One region of the Paraburkholderia sp. GAS42 genome, then DNA from elsewhere that is predicted to be linked to it. Evidence: riboswitches for the same ligand, from Rfam matches in the RefSeq annotation. Region 1 holds a riboswitch; the other holds the start of a gene.

Region 1 (3,979 bases):
TGTCCGCGGGCAGGCGTGCCCGCGTGACGCCTTCGGCAACCATGCGCGCATCGCAGAGAATCGGTGCGCCGCGCAGCAGCGCCGCGCGGCCGGCCACGCCGGCACCCGTGGAAAACTGCAGATCGTCGACGATGTCGACCATCCCGCACGCGTGGATCACGCGGACCGCGAGCTTTTCGAGGTCGGCGGGAATGTGGCTCAGGTCGGCTTCCGCGCGGATCGTCGCGAAAGACTGGCGATAGATCTCCCGACCGTCGCGAATGTAATCAAGCATCGAATGATCTCCGGGTCAGGCGTTCAAGCGAATCGGCGGCCTGTTCGATCGTCAGGTGTTGTGCGACACGCTCGCCAAAACCAGGCGTGCCGTCGCGTCGATAAAGATCGTAATGAGCGGGTGCAACGGCGAGCAGCGTCCACGGCGCGCAATGGGCGGCAGCGCACGAGCGTGGACAGCCACTGAGATGCACGTCGACGTGAGCGGGCAGACGCGCGGCAAGCAGCAGGGCATCGGCCTTGGTGTCGGCCATTCCCTTCAGGCAGCCTTGAGAACCCGTGCAGGCGATCAGGTGCGTGAGCGGATCGGATGCGCTGACAGCGAGTCCTAGTGACTCAAGTCGTTTTAACGCTTGAGGTGTATTCTCACTGACGATGTCCGGGATGAGCACGCCTTGCCATGGCGTCATGCGAAGCGTTGCGCTGCCCACTTCGCTAGCAAGCTGGGCAAGGCCTTTGAGCATCGGAACATCGATGCGTCCAAGCTTTGGCTGGCCGCCGACGTATGAAAGGCCGGCGTTGATTTGCGGGTGCGAGCCGAGTCTTGATGACTCATCTGTAGGGATGCGGCACCATGCATCTGAACGAATATCCCGCGCAAGAGTGAAATCGACTCTGGACTGTGCACGCTGCAAAACAGTCGCGACACCGTGTGTAGCGAGCACATCACGCATGCGGGAATCGTCGGGCGCAGCGAGGTCGAGGAACGTATGCAGCAGTGCGTCGACCAGCGGAGGAACCTGGTGCGGCAAAACGGAAGCCAGCGCTTTCGACGCCGGGCCTTCGCTTCTCTCGCGCACGTTGGTGCGGACCGGCGGACAACCCGCAAGCCCAAAAACAAAACGCACTTCGTCGAGATCCTGCACTGCAGCAAGCCAGATATCGTGCGGATGGTCGAGCATGGCGAGGCGCTCGCCGCCATCGAGCATCAGCGCGAACTTGGGTGAAAGTGCCGTAAAACGCGGATCGTTTTGCAACAGCGCGAGAATCTGCGACGCAAGCGGCGTGATGTCGAAGAGCGCGTGTGGATCGCGGCCCGCAAGCGGACTGACCATGAGATTTCGGATGTCGTCGCGCGCGACCGGGTTCGTTTCATCGTCGGCAAACGGTCCTTGCGGCCCGAGTCCCGCATGCAGCAAGCGCTTGATCAGCGCGTTTTCGTGGCCCGCGCGCACGCCACGCAGTTGCAGGTTCGCGCGGTTCGTCACCTCGATCACGCCCGACGCATGCGCGTCGACCGCATCTGCGATAGCCCGCGCCTGTTCCGCGCTCAATTCACCGCAAGGCAGCTTGAGCCGGCAGAGGCCGCCGTCAAGCGCCTGCACGATGCGAAACAGCCCAGGGCAGGCCGAAGGGCGCAATGCGGCAATCGGAGCGAAGAAAGACGAAACGTGGTTCAAGAGGTCACCGGGTTGTGCGCCGCGCGACGGCCCGAGCACCCCGCAAAGGGGGAAATGCTGCGGCATCGGTACACCCCGCCCGACGTTGGCTGGCACGAACAAGTCTCACCGGCAGGTCTCCTGGCTGGCAGGTCGTGGTCCGCGCCGGCCTTCCCGGTCGAACCAGTGGCACAGGTGAGGCGCGGACTCGCTGCATGCAGTTGCGGGGGCAGCCACAGACGATCTGTGTTCCCTCTTCGGCCCCGAAGGGCACCGGCGAGGCTGTATTATGCCTTTTTTCGCACAGCACAAGTACGCTGCGGCCTTGCCTGGTGCGCCGCAGCAGTCATATCGGGACTCAAGAATGGGGATGGTCGCATGCGGGCGTGGCTGACCGTAGTGGGAATGGGTGACGACGGTTTTGCCGGTCTGGGACGGCCGGCGCGGCGTGCGCTGCTGGACGCGTCAGTGGTGTACGGCGGTGAGCGTCACCTCGCGATGCTGCCGCCGCGGCTGCGCGCGCGACGCGAGCCGTGGCCGCGTCCGTTCGACCTGGCGCCGGTGCTCGCGCATCGCGGCCCGAATGCATCCATCTGCGTGCTCGCGAGCGGGGACCCCATGCTGTTCGGCGTCGGCGCAACGCTCGCCCGTCAGGTATCCGCCGACGAAATGCGCGTGCTGCCGGCGCCTTCGTCGTTGTCGCTGGCGGCGGCGCGGCTTGGCTGGCCGCTGCAGGATCTCGCGATGGTCTCGCTTGTCGGCCGGCCGCTCGCGACGCTTAACGCGCATCTGCATCGTGATACGCGGCTGTTCGTCCTGAGCAGCGACGGCCGCACGCCCGCCGCCATCGCCGCACTGTTGACCGCACGCGGTTTTGGTCCGAGCCGGATGATCGTGCTGGAGCACCTGGGGGGCGCGTCGGAACGGCGGATCGATGCACGCGCCGACGCATGGACTGCGAGCGAAGTGGCTGCGCTGAATCTTGTCGCCATCGAATGTCGCGTTTCGCAGGAAGCGCAACCGCTGCCGCTCACGAGCGGCTTGCCAGACGAAGCCTGGCTGCACGACGGGCAGTTGACGAAGCGCGATATCCGTGCGATCACGCTCGCACGCCTCGCGCCAAAGCCGGGCGAACTGCTCTGGGATGTGGGCGCGGGTTGCGGCTCGATTGGGATCGAATGGATGCGCGCGCACCCATCCTGCCGGGCCATCGCCATCGAGGCGCAACCCGAACGGCAGCGTTTCATCGAACACAATCGCGACGCCCTTGGCGTGCCGGGCTTGCAGATCGTCGCGGGCAAGGCGCCGGATGCGCTTGATGGCCTGACTGCGCCTGACGCGATTTTTATCGGCGGCGGCGTCACGGTGCCTGGCGTACTCGACACCTGCTGGGCGCAACTGCGTAGCGGCGGGCGGCTCGTCGCCAATGCGGTGACGGTGCAGAGCGAGGCCGCGCTGGTCGCATGGCGCGAACAGCACGGCGGCACATTGACGCGCATTAGTGTCGCGCAGGCCCAGCCGCTTGGCGGCTTCGACACCTGGCGCCAGGCGTTGCCGATCACGCTGCTCGAAACCGGCAAACCATAATGCGCGACGAAACGCCCGAACAGCCCGCGCCCCTGCGTAGCGGCTACACGACCGGGAGTTGTGCGACGGCGACCTCGCTTGCCGCTGCGCGTCTGCTGCTCGTGGGCGTGGCATCCGATGTCGCGGATATCGTGTTGCCGAAGGGCCAGCACGTGCCGATGCCGCTCGTGTTCTGCCGCCTGACAGACGACGGCGGCGCGGAAGCAGGCACGATCAAGGATGCCGGCGACGATCCCGACGTAACGCACGGCGCGGTGGTGTTCGCGCGCGTTCAGTTGCGCGCGCAACCAGGCGTGCGTTTTTTCGCGGGGCCGGGCGTGGGTACGGTGACGCGCGCTGGCCTTACGCTGGCGGTCGGCGAACCGGCGATCAATCCCGTGCCGCGCCAGATGATGACGCAGCACCTCACCGAACTCGCGGTCGAGCACGACTATGCGGGTGGCTTCGACGTCACGATTGGCGTCGAAGGCGGCGAAGCGCTTGCGCTGAAAACGATGAACCCCCGGCTCGGCATCGTCGGCGGTCTGTCGATTCTTGGGACCACAGGGATTGTCCGGCCGTTTTCGTGCTCGGCGTATATCGCGTCGATCCATCAAGGCATCGATGTCGCACGCGCAAATGGCTACCGGCATATCGCCGCGTGCACCGGTAACACCAGTGAAGACGCAATGCGTGCGCACTATGGCCTGCCGGATATCGCGCTCATCGAAATGGGTGATTTCGTTGGCGCGGTGCTAAAG
Region 2 (3,979 bases), on a different contig from region 1:
ACGCCATTACGAACCGTCACGGCACGCGTCGTGCATCGAACTGGCACGGCGCTTGCGGAACTGTTAGGCGTCTGTCAGGCCGCCGGGTTCCCGCAAGCAATATTCGATTACACAAATCGCGTCCGCCGGCTCACACGAGGTGCTTCGTGATGAATCGCCATTCGGCTTCGGTCACAGGCGTGATCGACAGCCGGTTGCCTTTTGCGAGCACACGCATGTCCGCGAGTTCGGGATGCTCACGCAGCGTCGCCAGCGGGATCAGCGGAATCTTCTTCTTGAAGACGACATCGACGAGCGTCCAGCGCGGCGTCTCACGATCCGATTTCGGATCGTAGTACGGGCTCTTCGCGTCGAACTGGGTCGGATCGGGATAGGGTGTCGACGATACTTCCGCGATGCCAGCAATACCCGGCTCAGGGCAACTCGAGTGATAGAACAGCACACCGTCGCCGACCTGCATCATGTCGCGCATGAAGTTGCGTGCCTGATAGTTGCGCACGCCCGTCCAGGGCAGTGTGCGATGCGGGGCGTTGGCGAGATGATCGATGCTTGCTTCGTCCGGTTCGGACTTCATTAGCCAGTAGCGCATGAGTCGATATGAACGTCGAGAAGAAAGGGAGAGAGAAAGCGAAAGAAAGCGGAACTACAAACGGAAACGGCACCGGACGAGTGTCCGATGCCGTTGAATAGGTCCCCGCCATAGCCGCTAGGCCGGCATCCTGAACCGGGAGTTCAGAATTGGTCGCAGTTAGCCGCACTTCGGGTACATCAGACAGAGTGACGCGCACACCCGTGCTGCAAATTTCCGCAACCGTGCACATGGCATTGGTTCAAGGAATATATGACCTTGGCGAACCAGGCAGGGAAGCTGACTAAACTTTTTGAATCCAGACGCTCGCTGCAATCACAGCGACCTCACGAAGTACGTTGCGCTGAACTCGAAGACCGGTTACACAACCGGCCTTTAAAACAATCGCCCGTTAAAACTTTTACTGCACACCGTACTGCTGGATGACTGCGCCCAGCTGTTCGTTCATGGAGTGCATTGTACGCCGGATTTCTTCAGCGGGAAAAGATTCTCCGTGTCGCACACTGGCTTGCAGCTTAAGCAGTTCCGATGCCAGCGACAGCGCCGCCATCACGGCAATACGATCCTGCCCACGCACGTTGCTGCCCGAGCGGATCTTCGACATTTCCGCATCGACACGTGCCACTGCTTCAAGCAGCGCGCCTTCGGTTTCCGGCGAACAGGCGAGACGATACGGCTGGCCGAGAATCGAGACTTCGATCTGCTTCGTGGTCATGCATTTTCTCCGTGGCGGGTGACTTCGCGGCCGGCTTCCTGGTCGTGCTCTTCATGCGCCTCATGCTGCGAGGTCGCAAGCAGGTCGAGCTGGTTGTCCGGCTCGGCGTGCGACCGCGCGCGCGGGAGTTTTTCGAGGATGGCGTTCAGGCGAACCTGCGCGTCGTCGATCTTCGACGAGAGCGTGTCACGCTCCGCTTGCAGCGCGTTGCGCTCTTCGCGTGTCTGCTCGAGTTCAACGCGTATGGCTGCGCATTCTGCGCGCGCCTGGGCGAGTTGATCTTCGAGTGCGCGGCGCGCCTCGTGATGACGCTGGCTGATTTCGATCAGCCGGCCAATGTTTTGTGAGAGTGTTTCGAGTTCGTTGAGCATGTGCTGCGTCCTCTAAAGACACGGCATTCTAGCGCGGAATGTCGCAGGTTCCGACAATTGTCTCGTTTCGAGACGTAACAACACGGCTTTTTGCGAGTTTTATGCCTGCAAAACGCTGAAATCGTGCAAATGGCGCGCACGCGAATTGCAGTGAGCCGGGCTTTCTTGACGCTACAGCAGGTCGCTCCTACACTTGCGGCACTTTGGTGCCCGCGCGCGTTTTCATGTCGCGCAGTTAAACGGGAAACAGGGCGCGCGGCGATACGGCCGCGCTAACCTGTGCTGCCCCCGCAACGGTAAGCGACCGCGTTATTTCACGCAAGTCGATCCAGTACACGCCCTTAAAAAAGGCGCGCAATGCCACTGCGCATTCATGCGTGGGAAGGCGGATCGATGCGTCGCCAGCCCGGATACCGGCCAGAGGGAAGGACGTCGTTCGCACGCGGCAGGCAGCCTGCGCGTCGATGAACGGCCGTCCTGCTACGCAACGGCCTGCGGGGAAGCGGGCCGTGCACGCCAGCCACAGGAATTCATCCGATGTACACGCCCATCGCCCGCGCGGCGCTGCTCGCCTTGACCGGCCTGCCGCTTGCCGCACAGGCCCAGTCCGCGAAGACGGACGACGCACCGGCGTCCACCCAGAACGCGACGCCGTCCGCAGCGCCAGTGGTCACGCTGGCGCCAGTCGTGGTCACCGCGGCGCGCGGACCGCAGTCGCTCGCCGATGCCATTCCAGAGACCACGCGCTTCAACCCGCAGGACATCGCCGACAGCACCGCGCGCGATCTGCCCGGCCTGCTGCAACTCGCGCCCGGCGCACAGATTGTGCGCAATGGCGGCCCGGGTTCGTCGGCGAGTCTTTTTCTGCGAGGCGCTTCGGCGCAGCAGTCGCTCATTTTGATCGATGGCGTGCGCGTCGATTCGGTGAGCCTTGGCAACGCGCAGATCGAACAGCTTCCACTCGACCAGATCGATCACGTCGAGGTCGTCAACGGCAACGTGTCGGCGTTGTACGGATCGGGTGCGGTTGGCGGCGTCGTGCAGGTGTTCACGAAAGATGGCGGCAATCATCCGCCACGCTTCAATTTCTCCGTCGAATACGGCAGCTATCACACGCAGCGCCAGCAGGCCGGCGTGGACGGCGCGCTCGACAAGGACGGCAAGACGACCTTCAGCTTTTCGATCGCGCGCGCGAAGGACGACGGCTTCTCGTCGATCAATCCCGCGCTCGCGCCGGTCAACCCGAACGCGAACGGCTATCTGAACGAAAGCATCGCGGCATCCGTGCGGCACCGCTTCAACGAAAGCTGGGACGTGGGCGTGCGCTACTTCCAGTCGAACGGCAACGACAGCTTCGACAATCCGTTCAGCGCGCCCACCGATCTCAACAATCTGTACAGCAAGGTACAGCAGGCGTCGGTGTTCGCGAACGGTCGCGTGACCGACGGGTGGACGACGCACTTCATCGTCGCTGCGGGTAACGACCGCAGCACGACGGCCTTGAACGGCACCTACACCGACCACTTCAACACGGATAACCGTCAATACACGTGGCAGAACGATTTCACGTTCGCGCCGCAGCAGAAGTTTCAGCTCGGCTACGAGCATCTCGACCAGAGCCTTGATTCGAACGCCTACGCTGCGCCCGACCGTCACGTGAACTCGGGCTTCGCCGGTTATACGGGACGCTTTGGCGCCAGTCAGTTCCAGGCGAACGTGCGACGCGACCAGTACTCCGATTTCGGCGGCGCGAACAGTTACTATCTCGGCTACGGATACGATTTCACCGAACACTGGAAGGTGACTGCAAGCTGGTCCGATGCTTTTCGCGCGCCGACCTTCAACGATCTGTACTTCCCGTTCAGCGGCAATCCGTCGATCCAGCCGGAACGCAGTCATTCGGTCGAAGCGGCGTTGCAGTACGCGTCGAACGCGCTCGGCGTGATGAAGCTCACCGCATTCCAGACGCGCTATACGAATCTGATCGAGTATCAGCAGGTGAGTCCAGGTGAATTCGTTGCGCAGAACGTCGGGCAAGCGAAGGTGCAGGGCGTCGAGGGATCGTGGAGCGGGCATGTCGGCAAGACCGATGTGCGCGCAACCTTTACGGTCCAGAATCCCGTCGACGAAGACACGGACACCGATCTGAACCGGCGCGCGCGTCGCTTCGCCTCGTTCGCGGCGAATCGCGATATCGGCGGCTGGCGTGTGGGCGGCGAGTGGCTCGTGAGCGGCAAGCGAAACGATAGCGGCAATACACTTGCAGGCTACGGCGTCGTGAATCTGTCGGCGCGCTACACCATC

The links. Region 1 has a riboswitch for cobalamin ahead of cobG (precorrin-3B synthase). Riboswitches for the same ligand answer to the same signal wherever they lie in the genome.
Region 2: linked by a shared signal. The riboswitch ahead of P3T16_RS20895 (TonB-dependent receptor plug domain-containing protein) and the one ahead of cobG (precorrin-3B synthase) in region 1 are both predicted to bind cobalamin.

Annotation. Positions count from the first base shown of each region.
Region 1 covers NZ_JBNDML010000015.1:91,052-95,030, reverse strand. Annotated here, with positions in the region: gene P3T16_RS21980 (precorrin-8X methylmutase) at 1-274, opposite strand, end outside; gene cobG (precorrin-3B synthase) at 267-1,673, opposite strand; cobalamin riboswitch at 1,767-1,945, opposite strand; gene cbiE (precorrin-6y C5,15-methyltransferase (decarboxylating) subunit CbiE) at 2,031-3,239, shown strand; gene P3T16_RS21965 (cobalt-precorrin-5B (C(1))-methyltransferase) at 3,239-3,979, shown strand, end outside.
Region 2 covers NZ_JBNDML010000014.1:75,596-79,574, forward strand. Annotated here, with positions in the region: gene P3T16_RS20875 (EVE domain-containing protein) at 131-589, opposite strand; RNA gene ssrS (6S RNA) at 688-869, opposite strand; gene P3T16_RS20885 (cell division protein ZapA) at 990-1,304, opposite strand; gene P3T16_RS20890 (ATPase) at 1,301-1,675, opposite strand; cobalamin riboswitch at 1,863-2,111, shown strand; gene P3T16_RS20895 (TonB-dependent receptor plug domain-containing protein) at 2,213-3,979, shown strand, end outside.